One region of the Rhodoferax sp. SPJ21 genome, then DNA from elsewhere that is predicted to be linked to it. Evidence: predicted binding sites of a transcription regulator. Region 1 holds the regulator's gene; each other region holds the start of a gene.
What was found. Region 1 encodes sigma-54, which starts transcription at its own class of promoters, with help from an activator protein. Its sites were predicted from a motif close to TGGCANGNAANCTGCTTT; they were not measured.

Region 1 (4,425 bases):
CGTAGGGCGGGTTCAGCAGCATCACGCCGGACTCGGCTGGCGGCATGCGCTGCAAGGCATCGCCGCCACGGAACTCGACCACACCGCTGACACCCGCGCGCTCGGCATTGCGGGTCGCGAAATCGACCATGCGGAAGGCCACATCGCTGCCGAAGATCTGCGTCTGGGGCTCGTGCTCAGCCTCGTGGGCCTGGTCCTGGATGATGGACCACACATGGGGCTGGAACGGCAGCAGCTTCTCAAAGCCAAAGCGGCGCAGGCTGCCGGGCGCAATATTGCAGGCGATCTGCGCGGCCTCGATCGCGATGGTGCCGCTGCCGCAGCAGGGGTCGTACAGGGGCGTGGTGCCGTCCCAGCCGCTGGCGGCGATCATGGCCGCAGCCAGCGTCTCTTTCAGCGGCGCGTCGCCCTTGTCTTCACGCCAGCCGCGCTTGAACAGCGCGTCGCCCGAGGTGTCGATGTAGATGGTGGCGCGCTCGGTGGTCAGGTGCAGGTAGATGCGCACATCGGGCCACTGCACGTTCACGTCAGGGCGCACGCCGGTCTTGAAGCGGAAGCGGTCGGCCACCGCGTCCTTCACCTTGAGCGCGGCGAAGTTCAGCGAATTCAGCGGGCTGTGCTGGGCCGTGACCTCGATCTTGAAGCTTTGCTTGGGCGTGAACCAGATCTCCCAGGCCACATTGCTGGCGGCTTCGTACAGGTCTTTTTCGCTGCGGTATTCGGTGTTGGACAGCTCGATCAGCACACGCTGCGCCAGGCGGCTGTGCAGATTCAGGCGCATCGCGTCGCGCCAGGAGGAACGCACCAGCGTGCCGCCCCGCATCACGCGCAGGTCTTCGCCCTGCAGGCCGGTAATGCCATGCACCTCTTCGGCCAGCAGCTCTTCCACGCCGGCGGCGCAGGGTAAAAATAGTTGAAGTTGGTTCATATCAATCGTTTCATAGCGTCACCGGGCTTGTCCGGTGCCGTCCATTACAAAGCCTTGCGCAGATTCGTCGGAGCAATTCTGAGCGCTTCGCGGTACTTGGCCACGGTGCGGCGCGCGCATTCAATGCCCTGCTCTTTCAGCATGTCGGACAGCTGGCTGTCGCTGAGCGGCTTCTTGGGGTCTTCAGACGAAACAAACTGTTTGATCAGCGCGCGCACCGCAGTGCTGGACGCATTGCCGCCGGTCTCGGTCCCCAGGGACGAACCGAAGAAATACTTCAGCTCGAAGGTACCGTAGGGCGTGGCCATGTATTTGGCGGTGGTGACGCGGCTGATGGTGGACTCGTGCAGACCCAGCTCGTCGGCGATCTCGCGCAGCACCAGGGGGCGCATGGCCAACGCACCGTGGCTGAAGAAGTTCTTCTGCCGCTCGACGATAGCGTTGCTGACCCGCAAGATGGTGTCAAAGCGCTGCTGGATGTTCTTGATGAACCAGCGCGCCTCCTGCAAGCGTTGCTGCAGCGCGGCATTGTTCGACGAGTCCTTGCCGCCGCCCTTGTGCTGGCGCAGCGCATTGGCGTAGATGTCGTGCACGCGCAAGCGCGGCATGACCTCGGCATTCAGCTGCACGCGGAAGCGGGCCTGGCCACCACGCCCGACCTTGACCACAATCACGTCGGGCACCACGATGTTGCGCTCCACATCGACAAAGCGCCGCCCCGGCTTGGGCTCCAGCCTAGCGATCAGCGCCATGGCGGCCTTGATGTCGGTCTCGGTGGCGCGGCACAGCTGGGCCAGGCGCTTCACGTCGCGCCGGGCCAGCAGATCCATGGACTGGCGGCAGATGCGCATAGCCACCTTGCGTGCAGGGTCCTCGCCCAGCACGGACTGCAAACTCTGCAGCTGCAGCAACAGGCATTCGCCCAGATGCCGTGCGCCCACGCCCGCCGGCTCCAGGCTTTGCAGCAAGCTCAGCGCCACGGTGAAGCGGTGTACCAGCTCTTCCACGCTCTCGGCGTCGTCGCCGGCCAGGCCACGCGCCAGGGTTTCGAAATCGTCTTCCAGGTAGCCGTCGTCGTTCAGCGACTCGATCAAAAAGCGCAGCGCAGCCTGGTCCACCTCGCCCAGCCGCAGGGCCAGGGCCTGGCGGTGCAAATAGCTGGTCAGCGACTCCTGGTTGCGGGCCAGCTCGGTGGCGTCCATCTCGCCGTCATCGCCCAGGTTGTTCTGGCGCGCCGGGGCATCGCCACCCCATTCGCTGTCGTCGGGTTTGATCTCGGAAGTGCCGTCGCCATCCCAGCTGGTGTCGTCACCGCCGGTCAAAGGGGATTCAGCATCATTTGGGGCTTCCGCGCTGGATTCACTTGCGTATTCAGCTATAGAACTTGTAGCAACCTCAGCCTCACGCTCCCCTGTGCTGACCGGCGTATCGGACTGGGCCAGGCCGAACTCCTCGCGTGGAGCCTCGTCCATATTGCGTTCCAGAAACGGGTTGTCGTCCAGCATCTGGTCCACTTCCTGGCTCAGTTCCAGGGTGGACAGTTGCAGCAGGCGGATGGACTGCTGCAACTGGGGCGTCAGCGCCAGATGCTGTGAAACGCGTAGGGATAAGCCTTGCTTCATCGGGACATCACATCTTGAAATGTTCGCCGAGGTAGACGCGACGCACATCGGCGTTGTCCACAATCTCGGACGGCGTGCCCTCGGCCAGCACATGGCCGTCGCTGATGATGTAGGCGTGGTCGCAAATGCCCAGCGTTTCACGCACGTTGTGGTCGGTGATCAGCACGCCAATGCCGCGCGACTTCAGGAAGCCGATGATGCGCTGGATCTCGATCACGGCAATCGGGTCGATACCGGCAAAGGGCTCGTCCAGCAGAATGAAACGGGGCTGGGTGGCCAGGGCACGGGCGATTTCCACACGGCGGCGCTCGCCACCGGACAAGGCCATGGCCGACGACTCACGCAAATGCTCCACCCGCAGATCCTGCAGCAGGGCCGTCAGGCGCTTTTCGATCTCGGCGTGGGTGAGGGATTTGCCGGCCTCGTCGTGCTGCAGTTCCAGCACGGCGCGCACGTTCTCTTCCACCGTGAGCTTGCGGAAAATCGAGGCTTCCTGGGGCAGATAGCTCAGGCCCAGGCGCGAACGCCGGTGGATGGGCATGTGCTCCACCGACTGGCCGTCGATGGAAATATGGCCGCCATCGGCCCGCACCAGGCCCACGATCATGTAGAAGGAAGTAGTTTTGCCCGCACCGTTGGGGCCTAGCAGGCCCACCACCTCGCCTTTTTTGACGGCCAGGGTCACGTCTTTCACGACCTTGCGCTTGCCGTAGGCTTTTTGCAGATGGCGCGCCTCCAGGCGGCTTTCTCCCGACTCCACCACCGCCGTCACTTCTTCATGCCCTCCAGCGTGGTAGTGGAGCGCAGCACCGGTGCAGCACCGGCAGGCGCCGTGCCGCTAGGGGCCGACGCTGCGGCCTTGGGGGTCAACATGGCGCGTACGCGGCCATTCTGGCCACCGGGATTGCTGCCGGCTGTGCCACTGTCCACGGTGAATACGTCGGTGGTGTTGTCGTAGACGATCAGTTCACCGGTGATTTCGTCGTTCACCTTGCTGCCAACCAGGCGGCGCAAAATGGCCCGCTTGATGAAACGCACGTTGTCCAGCTTGCTGCTGTACTCGATGGTTTCGCCCTCGCCTTCTATGTATTCGTCCAGGCCGTCGCGCTTCTGCTTGAAATACGCCAGCTTGCCCGGCTCGGCCGTCACCACGCCGAACTGGTTGCCCTCGGCGTCCTGGCGCACATCGACGCGGGCGCCACGGATGATGATGGTGCCCTTGGTCATCACCACCTTGCCGGTAAAAACGTTGGTCTGCTTCAGATCGTCATAGCGCGCCGCGTCCGCCTCGATATTCATAGGCTTAAGTTTGTCGGCTTTTTCCGCGTGGGCTGCTCCGCCTAGGCCGACGAAACAAACCAAGAGCAATGAGAGTAGGGTGTTGATTTTCATAGAGGCACGAATCTTGCAATCCATTGTAACGGCCAGCCACCCTGAGTTGGACGTAGCCAGAAAAAAGCCCGCTGACGCGGGCTTTTTCATCTCTCTGGCCTTGACGGAATCAGGCTTTCTTGCGCTGCTCGGCCACCAGATATTCCACGATGGTCAGTGCGCGCGGCATGTTCTGCGCCTGGCTGCCGTCGGTGTAGAACTTGCCGGCCACGCCCAGCGCGGGCACGCCCGCCACCTGGTAGGCCTGCTGCAACTGGGACGCCTTGCGCACCTTGGTGCTGACACCGAAGGACTGGTAGGTCTCGGTGAACTTGGTCTTGTCCAGGCCCTGCTTCACGGCCCAGGCGATCACCAGATCATCTTTGTCCAGACGCTGGTGCTCCACATGGATGGCGTTGAACACCTTGCCATGCAGGGCATCCAGTTGGCCCAGGGCCTCCAGCGTGTAGTAGAGCTTTTGCGGCGGAATGAAGCTGTCTTGAA
Region 2 (4,425 bases), 380 kb from region 1:
CGCATGGCCTGCTGTCGGCCCATGTGGCCCGCGCCAACCCGGTGTGGCAGCGCTGCCCCACGGGCAGCCCGGTGATGGTGATTTTTCGCGGCGCGCAGGCCTATATCTCGCCCACCTGGTACCCGAGCAAACACGAAACCCACCGCCAGGTGCCGACCTGGAACTACGAGGTGGTGCACGCCCACGGCGTGCTGACCGTGCGTGACGATGAACGCTTTGTGCGCGGCATCGTGGCGCGCCTGACGCGGCGCCACGAAGCAACTGAGCCCTCGCCGTGGAAGATGGGCGACTCGGCGCCGGAGTACATAGCCAGCATGCTGCGCAACATCGTGGGCATCGAGATCGCCATCACCTCCCTGGTGGGCAAAGTCAAGCTCAGCCAAAACCGCGAATTGCGCGACCGCATCGGCGCTGCCGACACGCTGCAGGCGCGCGGCCACGAGGAGCTGGCCGGGCTGATGCGGCCTGCGGAATAAACCGCCGCGATCAGGGCAGCAAGAAGTTGCGCATGGCGCCGTTATCTGACGCCAGCACATCCACCGTCTCGTCCTTCAAATCCACACCCGACAGCTGGCGGCGGCGGGACTCGCGCAGCAGCATGTGCAGCTTGTAGGCGGCATCACCGTAAGACAGGCCTTCGGGGCGCACGTTGGAGATGCAGTTGCGCGCAGCGTCGGTCAAGCCCACGTGGGGCGCCCAGGTGAGGTACAGGCCCATGCTGTCGGGCGAGCTCAGGCCCGGGCGTTCGCCGACCAGCACCACCACGGCCTTGGCGCCCAGCAGTTGGCCCACCTCGTCGCCCACTGCCACGCGGCCCTGGGTGACGATGGTGGTGGGCGCCAGCGACCAGTCCTCGGGCGCTAGGCGCTGCAGCAGGGCGTGGATGAAGGGCGCGGCGTTCTGCGCGATGGCCAGCGCGGACAGGCCGTCCACCACCACCAGCGCCAGGTCGTAGGGGCGGGCTGGTTGGTAGAAGGACTCCAGCAAATCGTGCGAGGTGGCGTCCAGCCGGCGGCCCAGGTCAGGACGCTGCAGATAGGTACCACGGTCGTGCGCGGCGCTGGCCAGCTGGATGGCATCGGGGTGGCCGGGCAGCACCTCGCCCAGGTCTTGCGCCAGTTGCGCGGTGTCCAGCGGCAGGTGCACGGCGTCACGGGCGCGGGCATGGGCCAATTGGAATTCGAGCTGCGGCGCGGTGGGCAGGCTGATGCCGGTGCGGCCCAGGGCGATGCGTGCGGCAGTCAGGCTGCGCAAGGTGTGCCAAGGATTCGGAACTACGCTCATACCTGGGCCAACAGTACTTGGGCAAACGGTTCTGGCAATGCAGACGCCAGTTGCGCCACGCCTTCGCCTTCAAAAATCTGCATGCGGCGCAGCCAGTCTTCAAACTCGGGCGCAGGGCGCAGACCCAGTAGGCGGCGCGTGTACAGCGCGTCGTGGAACGAGGTGGTCTGGTAGTTCAGCATGATGTCGTCCGAGCCGGGGATGCCCATCACGAAGTTGCAGCCGGCGGCGGCCAGCAGGGTCAGCAGCACGTCCATATCGTTCTGGTCGGCCTCGGCATGGTTGGTGTAGCACACGTCGCAGCCCATGGGCAGGCCCAAGAGCTTGGCGCAGAAATGGTCTTCCAGGCCGGCGCGGATGATCTGCTTGCCGTCGAACAAATACTCCGGCCCGATGAAGCCGACCACGGTGTTCACCAGCAGCGGCTTGAAGGCGCGGGCCACGGCGTAGGCGCGGGCCTCGCAGGTCTGCTGGTCCATGCCATGGTGGGCGTTGGCCGATAGGGCGCTGCCCTGGCCGGTTTCGAAATACATCACGTTGTCGCCCACCGTGCCGCGCTTCAGCGACAGGGCGGCACTGCGTGCTTCGGCCAGCATGGCCAAGTCGATGCCGAAGCTGCGGTTGGCCGCCTGCGTGCCGGCGATGGACTGGAACACCAGGTCCACCGGCGCGCCGCGCTCTATGGCCTGGATGGTGTTGGTCACATGGGTCAGCACGCAGCTTTGCGTGGGAATTTCGTAGCGCTGGATGATGGCGTCCAGCATGGTGACGATCTTGACCACCTGGGGCACGTTGTCGGTGGCCGGGTTGATGCCGATCACGGCGTCGCCGCTGCCGTACAGCAGGCCGTCGAGCACGCTGGCGGCGATGCCACTGGTGTCATCGGTCGGGTGGTTGGGCTGCAGGCGCGTAGACAGGCGCTGCTCCAGGCCGATGGTGTTGCGGAAGGCGGTGATGACGCGGCATTTCTTGGCCACCAGGATCAAATCCTGGTTGCGCATGATCTTGCTGACGGCCGCCGCCATTTCGGGCGTGATGCCGGGCGACACCGCCGCCAGCGTAGCGCTGTCCACCGCATCGCTGAGCAGCCAGTTGCGGAAGTCGCCGACCGTCAGGTGGCGGATGGGCGCGAAGGCGGCGGCGTCATGGCTGTCGATGATCAGGCGGGTGACTTCATCACTCTCGTAGGGCACCACGGGCTGCTGCAGAAACGTGGCCAGGGGCAGGTCGGCCAGCGCCATCTGCGCGGCCACGCGCTCCTGCGCGTTGCCGGCGGCCACACCGGCCAGCAGGTCGCCAGAGCGTAGCGGCGTGGCCTTGGCGAGCAGCTCGCGGAGATCTCGGAAACGGTAGCTGTGGGCGCCTACCGTGTGGACAAACTGGGGCATTGCAGACCTTTAAAAGCGGCTTTGGTGCACGTGGGCATGCACTGCAGTGGTCGTGCAAATTTGATGCCAATCGCAGGCTTGGCCGGCGCTGCAGTATTGATAGCTGCCTGCACAGGTATTAGCTGCGCTGGAGGCTTATTTCATCTACATGATTCAAACCTGGCGCAGATGCCAGGCCTTGGGCCGGGTGAAGGTTTGTATGCCGTAGGTGGACAGGGTCAGGCCTACGCCCGAATCGCCGTGGCCGCTCCAGGGCAGGCGCGGGCTGACGCGGTCGCAGCAATTCCAGTAGACGCTGCCGGCGTTCACCTGGGCCAGCACGGCACGGGCGCGTTGCTCGTTGGGGGTGAAGACACCGGCGGTCAGGCCGTAACGGGTGTCGTTCATCAAGGCCACGGCCTCAGCGTCGCTGGCCACCTTCTGGATGCCGATGATGGGGCCGAAGCTTTCCTCGCGCATCACGTCCATGCTGTGGTCCACGCCCACCAGCACCGTGGGCGCGTAGCTATTGCCGGGCAGGCGCTGGCCACCGGTCAGCAGGGTAGCGCCCTTGGCGACAGCGTCAGCGACCTGGGCGTCCAGCACGTCCAGCTGCTGCGCGCGGGTGATGGCGCCGATGTAGGTGTCGTCGGCCATGGGCTCGCCCACTTTGAAGCCGTGCACGGTGTCCACAAAGGCCGCCACAAAGGCGTCAAAAATTTGGGCGTGCACATAGATGCGCTCCACCGAGCAGCAGCTTTGGCCGGTGTTGTACATGGCACCATCGGCCAGCGATGCGGCGGCGTTGTGCACCTGGGCGTCGTCGCAGACATAGGTCGGGTCCTTGCCGCCCAGCTCCAGCTGCAGCTTGACCATGCGCGGCCCCAGGGCCTGGGCGATCTTGACGCCGGTGGCGTACGAGCCGGTGAAGAACAGACCGTCGATACGCTGCGCCTGCAGAGCTGCGCCCACGGCAGCACCGCCCACCAGGGCGATCAGCACATCCGTGGGTACGCCGGCCGCATGCAGCAGACGCACAATATTCAAGCCGGTCAGCGTGGCGTATTCAGACGGCTTGTAGAGCACGGCATTGCCGGTCAGCAGGGCCGGCAGGATGACGTTGCAGCCCACAAACCAGGGGTAGTTCCAGGCGGAGATGTTCGCCACCACACCCAGCGGGATGTGCTGTATTTGCTCGGTCATGCCGCCCTCGGCGAACACGGTTTGGGTGGCGGTACTGGCGTCCACCTCGGCCAGGAAGAAGTCGATGCGGCCCAGCAGGCCGTTCAGCTCGTTGCGCGACATGGCGATGGGCTTGCCGGTCTCGCTGGTCATGGTGGCGGCCAGGGCTTCGAGCTCGGCCACCACGGCAGCGCGAAAGCGCAGCACGCAGGCCTTGCGCATCTCCAAGGGCGCGGCCGCCCACACAGGCCGGGCGGCGCGCGCGGCCAGGGCTTTGGCGGCGACCGAGGCCGCGTCGTCGGCCGGCACTTCGGCAATCTTGGCGCCGCTGGCGGGGTTGTGGATGGCGAGGGTGGTCATGGCGTGTCCTTGGCAAGCTTTACGACGTGTGCTGCGGCTAAAAAGTCGGTGAGCAAAGGGGTGTCGTCCAGCGTGCCCAGGGCCGGCTGGTGGAATTCAGGGTGCCATTGCACGGCTGCCACATAGGCAGGGCCGGTGCTGCGGATGGCTTCGATCACGCCGTCTTCGGGGCTGCGCGCTTCCACCACAAAGCCGGGCGCCAGGTCTTTGATGCCCTGGTGGTGTATGCTAT
Region 3 (4,425 bases), on a different contig from region 1:
CAAGCCAATCGCCAGGCTCAGCGCGACGCAGCCGTAGACGTCAAAGCGCAGCTTGCTCTGGATGGTGGTTTCGCGGATGTAGGCCTTGATACCCAGGAAGGACAGGATGCCCACCGGAATATTGACAAAGAATACCCAGCGCCAGCTGAAGTTGTCAGTCAGCCAGCCGCCTAAGGTAGGCCCGAGGATGGGGCCGATCATCACGCCCATGCCCCAGATCGCCATGGCCTGGGCATGCTTCTCCTTCGGATTGGTATCCAGCATGATGGACTGCGACAAGGGCACCAAAGCCGCGCCAAACAAGCCCTGCAGCAAGCGCGCCAACACAATCTCGGTTAATGAGTTGGAAAGGCCGCACAGCGCAGAGGCCAATGTGAAGCCCACGACAGAAGTCAGGAAAATACGCTTGCGCCCGAAGCGCCCGCTCAGCCAGCCGGTCAGCGGCGTGGCGATCGCGGCCGCCACGATGTAAGAGGTCAGCACCCAAGAAATCTGATCTTGCGAGGCAGACAGATTGCCCGCCATATGCGGCAGCGCCACATTCGCAATGGTGCTGTCCAGCGTCTGCATGATGGTGGCCAGCATGATGGCTACGGTGACCAGCCCGCGATGCCTTGCGGCGTCAGGGGCTGCTGGAATGGCGGTCACAGACTCGGCGGATGGCATGGATGTGTTGCAGGCGATTGAAGGATGAGCGCCGCGAATTGCGAAATGGCGACCCGGGTGATAGTGACATAGGTTACTAATTGGACAAAAAAAGAGAGAGTCTCAGCCGTCCAGAACGCCCAGCAATTTGCGCAACAGCGCATCCATCTGGACCATCTCTTCTTCTGAAAACTCGGCCCAGAGCGCCCGGTACTGCTGGCGGCGCAAAGGCTGCAGCGTCTCCACCAAGGTTTGCCCTTCAGTGGTGAGTTGCATGAACACCTCACGCCGGTCCACATCACTGGCAACGCGCTCCACCCAGGCCTTTTTCACCAGGTCATCTGCGATCCGCGAACAGTGCGTGCGCGAAGCGTGGATCACAGTGGCCAAAGCAGACGGCAGCATGCGCCTGTCTGGCTGGCTGTACAACACCACCAGCGCCGTCCAGGTGGTGTAGTTCAAACCCTGCTCTTTTAGCTTGGAATCAAATGCATCGCCCAGGCGAGTGCCGATATGCAGCAGCAAGCGGGTCAGAATAGCCTCACGCGTCGGCGAACCCGGTAGCTGGGTCGCAATCACATGTATGGCGGATTCGTAGGGAGAAAAGCTGTGACGCATGGAATGAGAAGCCTGAGTGCCAAGGATGAATAATAACCTACGTTATCATTTTCTGTATTGAATCAAGCTCAATCAACCATGAGCCCGCCAGCACGCAAAATACGATGGGCATAAAAAAAGCACCGAACCTCGGTGCTTTTTCATTGCGCCGCAAGCGGCTTGCAAACAGTGCTTAGGCAGCAGCTGCAGCCTTGCGGCGGCGCGATGTACCCAAAATACCCAGCAGGCCTGCGCCCATCAGAGCCAAGGAACCTGGCTCAGGCACCTTGCTGGTCGTGGTTTTCACATTGGCAGCCACAGACAACAGCTTCACGAAGTCGTTGATGGAGTCCATTGCACCAGCGCCGTAGCCGGAGTTGTATGCACTGACCAACCACCAGCTGGAGTACGTAGTGGTGTCTGTCGTGTTGTAAGTGATATCTGCGCCCGTTCCGCCTGTGTTGGTTGCAGAAGCCGAAACGTCACCGTAGTTCTTGATCGAAGTCCAACCACTGGCTGCGTTCAAGGTCGTGGAATTGCTTGTCTGGCCGACGCTGGTACCGGTCAAGGTCTGACCCGTAATCGTTGGGGTGCCCGCACCGGTGTACGCCAATACGGTGATGTCCGCATCGCTGGCCCAGTAACCCAAGGTCAGGCTGGTAATGTTCACGGCCGTACCGAAATTCAGCAGGATCAGGTCGGTACCGTTCTGGTTGTCAGCCGTATGGGTAGGGCTGCTCGCATCTTCATTGACCGACACCACACCCAGGCCATTGCCAGTACCCCAATTACGAACATTTGCTGCAGCAAAGGCGGTGCCGGTGGTCGGAGCCGCAATGGTACCTGTACCTGTGGAATAAGCCTGGGCTTTCAGGGTAGTGCCGCCAGCAGAGCCGCAGGTCAAGGTATTGCCAATGCTCGTGGAGTTATCGCAACCAGAATCCAGAGACCAGGTACCTGCTGCGAAGCTAGGAGCGGACAACAGTGCGAATGCACCGCACAACAACCATTGCTTGACGGAACCGTGGTTTGCAGAATGGGTTTTCATCATTTTTCCTCTTGTACCGAATTAAGCGAAGCGACGATTTTAAAAATCTGTCGGCCATATGTAAAAAACAAAGCAACACTCATGCCATACAAATAAACCCTTTATTATCAGCAACTTACGCAATTCACCGGGTCTATGCGTGTTACACATGTAAAGGATGCCGACACAATATTGAGGCCTATGTAAACTGATTCAACGCAAGCTTTTGAGCAAGCTATCTGCCTCGACCATGGTCTCGAAACGGCGTCCAGACTTCAGCGCTGCCTCGACCTCATCACGCGCCTCCGTTTTGCGTCCGGATTGGGCCAAAACCGCTGCCAAGTGGTAGCGAATGTCTGGGTTGCCGGGCTCACGTAGGCGCGCATCACGCAGTAGTTGCAAGGCTCGATCCGCCTGGCCGTTCTGGAACAAGGCCCAGCCCAGGGTGTCGATTGCATTGGCACTGCTGGGTGCCTTGGCCATGGCCTTCTCGGCTACGGCAACCGCCGAGGGATCTTTCAACCGTAAAAGCACGTTGGCCAGGTTATTCAAGGCATCGGCATCATCGGGCGATAGCGCCAGCAAGGCCTCATAACTGGTGCGCGCCGCACCGTAGTTCCCAATACGCGCATAGCCGTCGGCCAAAGCGCGGCGCACCGAAGCATCCTGCGGCCGGGTTTTCAACCACTGCTCCGCCAACTGCAAAGCAGGTTTACCGCCATCCTGGCCCGACAAAGCTCGGAACAGGCGCAGCAGCGTGTCCGAGCTAGGTTCGATCTGGTGGGCGCGGCGGTAGTTGTCGATTGCTGCAGTAGTTTGGCCACGGACTTGCGCAACGTCACCCAACAGGCTGTAGCCAATGGCCCGCTTTGGCGCCAGCGCTAAAACTTGGCGAGCACGCTGTTCAGCCTTGGCAGGATTTGCCTGCCGCAACTCCACATCGGTCATCAAGGCCAACGCCGGCAGAAAATCAGGCTTGCTGGACAAGGCCTTTTCTAGGCTGTAGGCAGCACCAGCAGGATTGTTCGCGGCCATTTGCAGGGTTGCGATCTCGGTTTGCTGAGGGGCGTTGAAATCCGCAAAGCGAGTTGCGCCAGAGAACGTAGAACGTGCACCGTCTGCATCGCCATTGGCCAGTTGGGCACGGCCATACAGCAACATGACCGGCAAGTTGTCACCCGCCTTGGCCGACAGGCGCTTGGCAGCCTCCAACGCCAATGCCGGTGCGCGGTTACGCAGATGCAACTCCACCAGCGAGGTGCCGGGACGAAACTCACCAGGACCGGAGATATCGTTGGCCTTGTCCAGCCAACGCTGCGTTTCGGCAGTTTGGCCGCGACGATCGGACAAATTGGCCATTTCGTACATGGCATCCACATTTTTGTCGTCGGACTGCAAGATGGCTGCTAAACGGGTTGCTGCCGAGTCATAAGCCTTGTTCAACATGTCCAGCCGAGCCAGATTCAGCTTGGGCTGCAGCAGGCTGCCATCCAGAGCCAGCGCGCGCTCGAAGCTTGCCTTGGCGGCCACTCGGTTGCCGCCTTGGGCCTGGGCCATGCCCAATATGTTCAGGAAAGCGGCATTGCCCGGCTGCTGCTTCACCAGTTTGTCGGCCGCTGCCAAGGCTTTGTCAGAGAGTCCGTCCCGCAGGTACAGAATGACCAGGCCGGTACCCGCCTGCGTCTGCTTGGGGTCTTTGAATGCGGTCTCCAGCTGTGCAATGGCGTCGCCGGTCTGGCCGCCGCCCAGCAAACTCATGCCCAATGCGGTGTGGAATTCAGGCGCATTCTTGGTGGCCAAAGCCTGCTGCATCAAGGCTGTCGCCTTGGCGTTGTGGCCTTGTGCCATATGGACGCCCGCCAACATGGTGATGGCCTGGCCATCACCAGGCTGCGCCTTGACGTACTCCTCCAGCAGGTCAGACGCGCGACCGAAATTTCCCTCGACCATGTTGATTTGCGCCAACAGCTTGGACACGGGGCTATTGCCCTGCACCTTTTGGAAAGAATCCAGATAAGGCTTGGCCTTTTCGGTCTCACCCAGCCCAAAGTGGGCCAGCCCGTTGAGCATCAGCAGCTGTGGGCGGTATTGGATGAAGGGCACCGGCACCGGATCCAGAAAAGCCGTGACCTCGGCCAGGGCCGAGCGCACGGCGA
Region 4 (4,425 bases), on a different contig from region 1:
CAGCACAAACACGTCACCCACCTGCAGGTCGCCCTGCAAATAGTCCACCAGCAAGCGCTCGTCTATGCCTACCGCGCGCAGCAGCTGGTGCTGCAGATCGGGGTGGTCGGCCACGTGGTCGTGGCTGAGCTGGGTGAACACGCCATCGCGCAGCAGATAGGCGCGCGAGTCGCCCACATGCGCCACGGTGTAAGACTGCCCGCGCAGCACCACAGCGGTCAGCGTGGTCAGACCCATGGCCGGCTTGCGGCGGCGGTTGATGCCGGCCAGCCAGGCGTTTTGCGCACCAATAATGCGGTCCAGCGCCACCGTGGTATCCCAGGTTTCGGGCGTGGCGTAGTAGTCGCGCACCAAGCTGGTCACCGTGGTCTGCGCCGCCTCCTTGCCCATGCCGCCGGCGCTCACGCCATCGGCCAGCGCCACGATGGAGCCCATGCCCAGCTGGTGTGCCTCCGGCAGCATGGCCGCGCAGAAATCCTCATTCACCGGCTTGGTGCCGGCCAGAGACGTAAAACCTATGTCGATATCAAATGCCATGCACCAATGATGCAAGTTTCATTCCCAATTTGGTGCATTTTGTGCGAGGACTAACCCTAGACAACTATTCACTGGCGCTTCAACGCCAGAACGCACGCCCCCAGGGATACCATGGAACCGGCTTTGCCGGGCCATTGGTATCGCCCCCTGCAAGGGGGTTGGAGGCTACGCGAAGCGAGCAAGCCTGGGGGCGAGCACTTTTACTTTTACCCCATCAACATCTGCATGCTGTGCTCGTACAGGTCACTCAGGCCTTCAAACACATCCAGCAGGCCCTCGCTGGCCAGGGCCACAGCCTCCAGGCCGCGCGGCATATCGGCTGCGCCGGCCTGCAGCTGCCGCCATTGCTCGCCCGCCGTCACCAGCTTGGCGCGGATTTCTGGGCTGCTGAGTGGAATGTCGTTCAGATAGTTCAGGGCCCGCTCGAAGGTGTCACAGGCTTCCGCCATACCGGCCTGGGCGCGTTGCTGGGTGGCGCGGTCACCCAGCATGGCCAGCAAGGCCAGCTTGGCGAAGCGCTGGGACAGCATGCGCTGGCGCCCCGCCACGTTCAATACATGCAGCGGCGCCACGGCACCCGCGCTTTCCAGCACACCGGTAAGCCGCTCGGCATGCAGCAACAGTTGCTCCGCCTGGCCATCTACCTGCAGCATCTGGCTGGCGCGCTGCTCGGCGTGCAGACCGGATTTGAGCTGGCGCCAGCTCTGCCCCACCTGCGCCAGCAGGTCGCCAAAGGTGGGCTGCGAAAGACTTTTGCCCAGAAAGGCCATATTTCCGTCGATGCGCTGGGCCGACTGCAGCTGTGCCTCGGCGAATTGCGCGGGCCGCACGCCGGCCAGCTGCAGCAGGTACAGCTTGACCAGGCGCTGGGACAGCATGCGCAGCTGGCCGGCGCGGTTCACGCCCTCGGCAAAGCGCGCCGAATGCACGATGTGCTGCGACACCTGGCCCAGGCGCTGGTTGGTGTGCATGGAGGCGGTACGCAGCATCTGGAAGGCGTCGTCATCGGACACCTGGCGCGCATGCATCAGCACCCCCTTGGCCCGCTCCACGATCTTGCGTTCGTCCAGGCGGTTGCGCAGGTCCTGCAACTCGTCGCGCAACGCCTGGTCGCGCTTGAATACCGCCTGGGCCAACTGCACCAGCGGACGCAAGCGGTGCTGGCCGTAGCCATTCACCACATAGGCCTGCACGCCGCAGGCCAGGGCCAGGTCCAGGCGGTCGGCGTCGTTGTCGTTGGTGAACAGCACCACCGGACAAGGCGCGGTCTCCAGCAGGGCCTGCAAAGCCTTGAACAGGCTGTCATCGGGCAGCGGGTCGTACATCACAAACACATCTGGTGCATGCAGCACCGCCTCTTGCACCAATTTGCTGCGCTCCACCGGCGGCGCCAGCAGGCGGATGCCCACCGCCTCCAGGTCGGCCAGCAGGGTGTGCGCTCCCTGGGGCGCGTTGAGATGTACCAATGCAGATGTCATAAAAATCAATCGCTTTTTCAGAGGCTGCGCCCCTCCGGGACGCCACAAGCCCATAGGGTAAACCCATATTCCACCGGATGGCACAGCTTTTGCATTAGAAATTGCGGGCGTAACGACGCGCCCTTTCCCGTCCATCCGGCGGGTTTTACGTACAACGCCGTGCGTAATGGTGTAAGTCCCAGGCATGAATCCTGGCAGTGACTGCGTTCGCGCGCTCACCCAAGTTCTGTTTGAAGACCTCGGCACCACACCTGACCCCCTTGCTTCACCGCCCCTGTTTGCTGCGCGCCATGAACTTTGTGCGCTCTACCGTGGGCCCACATTTTTTCGCAACCTTTGGAGTCGCTCGAATGAAAAAATCTAAATTGGTGATGGTCGGCAACGGCATGGCCGGTGTACGCACCATTGAAGAACTGCTCAAGGTCGCCCCCGATCTGTACGACATCACCGTCTTCGGCGCGGAGCCCCACCCCAACTACAACCGCATCCTGCTGTCGCCCGTGCTGGCCGGCGAGCAGACGTTGGACGAGATCGTGCTGAACTCCTGGGAGTGGTACGCCGAAAACAACATCACCCTGCATGCCGGCAAGAAGGTCACTGAGGTAGACCGCGTCAAGCGCATCGTGCGCGCCGTGGATGCCGATGGCAACGTCACCGAGGCCGAATACGACCGCCTGCTGATGTGCACCGGCTCCAACCCTTTCATCCTGCCCATCCCCGGCAAGGACCTGAAAGGCGTGATCGCCTACCGTGACATTGCCGACACCAACGAGATGATCGACACCGCCACCAAATACAAGAACGCGGTGGTCATCGGCGGCGGCCTGCTGGGCCTGGAAGCGGCCAACGGCCTGATGCTGCGCGGCATGACGGTCACCGTGGTGCACGTCAACGACTGGCTGATGGAACGCCAGCTGGACAGCGTCGCGGGCAAGCTGCTGCAAAAGTCGCTGGAAGACCGTGGCCTGCAGTTCCGCATCGGCGCGCAGACGCAAGAGCTGGTGGGTGGCCCCGACGGGCGCGTCACCGCCATCAAATTCAAGGATGGCACCCAGGTCGCCGCCGACCTGGTGGTGATGGCCGTAGGCATCCGCCCCAACACCGACCTGGCGACCAAGATGCGCCTGCACGTGGACCGCGGCATCGTGGTCACCGACACCATGCAGACCGTGACCGATGGCCGCATTTACTCGGTGGGCGAATGCGCGGCCCACCGTGGCATAGCCTATGGCTTGGTGGCACCGCTGTTCGAACAGGCCAAGGTGGCGGCCAACCACCTGGCCGAGTTCGGCATCGGCCGCTACATGGGCTCGCTGACCTCCACCAAGCTGAAGGTTACCGGCATCGACCTGTTCAGCGCCGGCAACTTCACCGGCGGCGAAGGCACCGAAGAAATCATCATGAGCGACCCGTTTGGCGGCGTCTACAAAAAGCTGGTGCTGCAAGACGACAAGCTGGTCGGCGCCTGCCTGTATGGCGACACGGCCGACGGCAGCTTCTACTTCAAGCTGCTGCGCGACGGCCGCAGCGTGGCCGACATCCGCGACAAGCTGATGTTCGGCGAAAGCCACCTGGGCGACACCGGCCACGAGGGCCACAACAAGGCCGCCACCATGCCCGACAGCGCCGAAGTCTGCGGCTGCAACGGCGTGAACAAGGGCACGATCTGCAAGGCCATCCGCGAAAAAGGCCTGTTCACCCTGGAAGAAGTGAAGAAGCACACCAAGGCCAGCGCGTCGTGCGGCTCGTGCACCGGCCTAGTCGAGCAAATTCTGATGTTCACCGCCGGCGGCGACTACTCGGCCACGCCCAAGACCAAGGCCATGTGCGGCTGTACCGACCATGGCCACCAAGCCGTGCGCGACGCCATCTTCAAAGAGAAATTCCTGACCATTGCCGAAGTACAGCGTGGCATGGGCTGGAAGACACCCAACGGTTGCTCCAGCTGCCGCCCTGCGCTGAACTACTACCTGATCTCCAGCTGGCCCAAGCAAGCCAAGGACGACCCGCAAAGCCGCTTCATCAACGAACGCAGCCACGCCAACATCCAGAAGGACGGCACCTACTCCGTCATCCCGCGCATGTGGGGCGGCGAAACTACCGCCGACGAGCTGCGTCGCATTGCCGACGCGGCCGACAAATACAAGGTGCCCACCATCAAGGTCACCGGCGGCCAGCGCATCGACTTGCTGGGCGTGAAGAAAGAGGATTTGGTCGGCATCTGGAAAGACATCGGCATGCCCAGCGGCCATGCCTACGCCAAGGCCCTGCGCACGGTGAAGACCTGCGTGGGCTCTGAATGGTGCCGCATGGGCACGCAGGACAGCACCCAGATGGGCAAAGACCTGGAGCGCGCCCATTGGCGCATGTACGCCCCGCACAAGGTCAAGTACGCCGTGTCGGGCTGCCC

Region 2: the regulator sigma-54 is predicted to act here: its motif matches at 2,724-2,741, upstream of AC4BBN_RS09630 (ethanolamine ammonia-lyase subunit EutB).
Region 3: the regulator sigma-54 is predicted to act here: its motif matches at 2,360-2,377, upstream of xdp1 (exosortase-dependent surface protein XDP1).
Region 4: the regulator sigma-54 is predicted to act here: its motif matches at 2,094-2,111, upstream of nirB (nitrite reductase large subunit NirB).

What each region holds. Positions count from the first base shown of each region.
Region 1 is NZ_JBYZMO010000002.1:3,576-8,000, forward strand. Features, by position in the region: gene AC4BBN_RS07775 (THUMP domain-containing class I SAM-dependent RNA methyltransferase) at 1-928, opposite strand, end outside; gene AC4BBN_RS07780 (RNA polymerase factor sigma-54) at 973-2,550, opposite strand; gene lptB (LPS export ABC transporter ATP-binding protein) at 2,558-3,310, opposite strand; gene lptA (lipopolysaccharide transport periplasmic protein LptA) at 3,319-3,942, opposite strand; gene AC4BBN_RS07795 (thiol:disulfide interchange protein DsbA/DsbL) at 4,052-4,425, opposite strand, start outside.
Region 2 is NZ_JBYZMO010000002.1:386,091-390,515, reverse strand. Features, by position in the region: gene AC4BBN_RS09640 (FMN-binding negative transcriptional regulator) at 1-476, shown strand, start outside; gene eutC (ethanolamine ammonia-lyase subunit EutC) at 487-1,284, opposite strand; gene AC4BBN_RS09630 (ethanolamine ammonia-lyase subunit EutB) at 1,281-2,672, opposite strand; gene AC4BBN_RS09625 (aldehyde dehydrogenase family protein) at 2,826-4,193, opposite strand; gene AC4BBN_RS09620 (gamma-glutamyl-gamma-aminobutyrate hydrolase family protein) at 4,190-4,425, opposite strand, start outside.
Region 3 is NZ_JBYZMO010000003.1:509,158-513,582, forward strand. Features, by position in the region: gene AC4BBN_RS17590 (DHA2 family efflux MFS transporter permease subunit) at 1-666, opposite strand, end outside; gene AC4BBN_RS17595 (MarR family transcriptional regulator) at 769-1,263, opposite strand; gene xdp1 (exosortase-dependent surface protein XDP1) at 1,436-2,290, opposite strand; gene prsT (XrtA/PEP-CTERM system TPR-repeat protein PrsT) at 2,483-4,425, opposite strand, start outside.
Region 4 is NZ_JBYZMO010000003.1:323,911-328,335, forward strand. Features, by position in the region: gene AC4BBN_RS16825 (bifunctional protein-serine/threonine kinase/phosphatase) at 1-537, opposite strand, end outside; gene AC4BBN_RS16830 (type IV pili methyl-accepting chemotaxis transducer N-terminal domain-containing protein) at 744-2,015, opposite strand; gene nirB (nitrite reductase large subunit NirB) at 2,366-4,425, shown strand, end outside.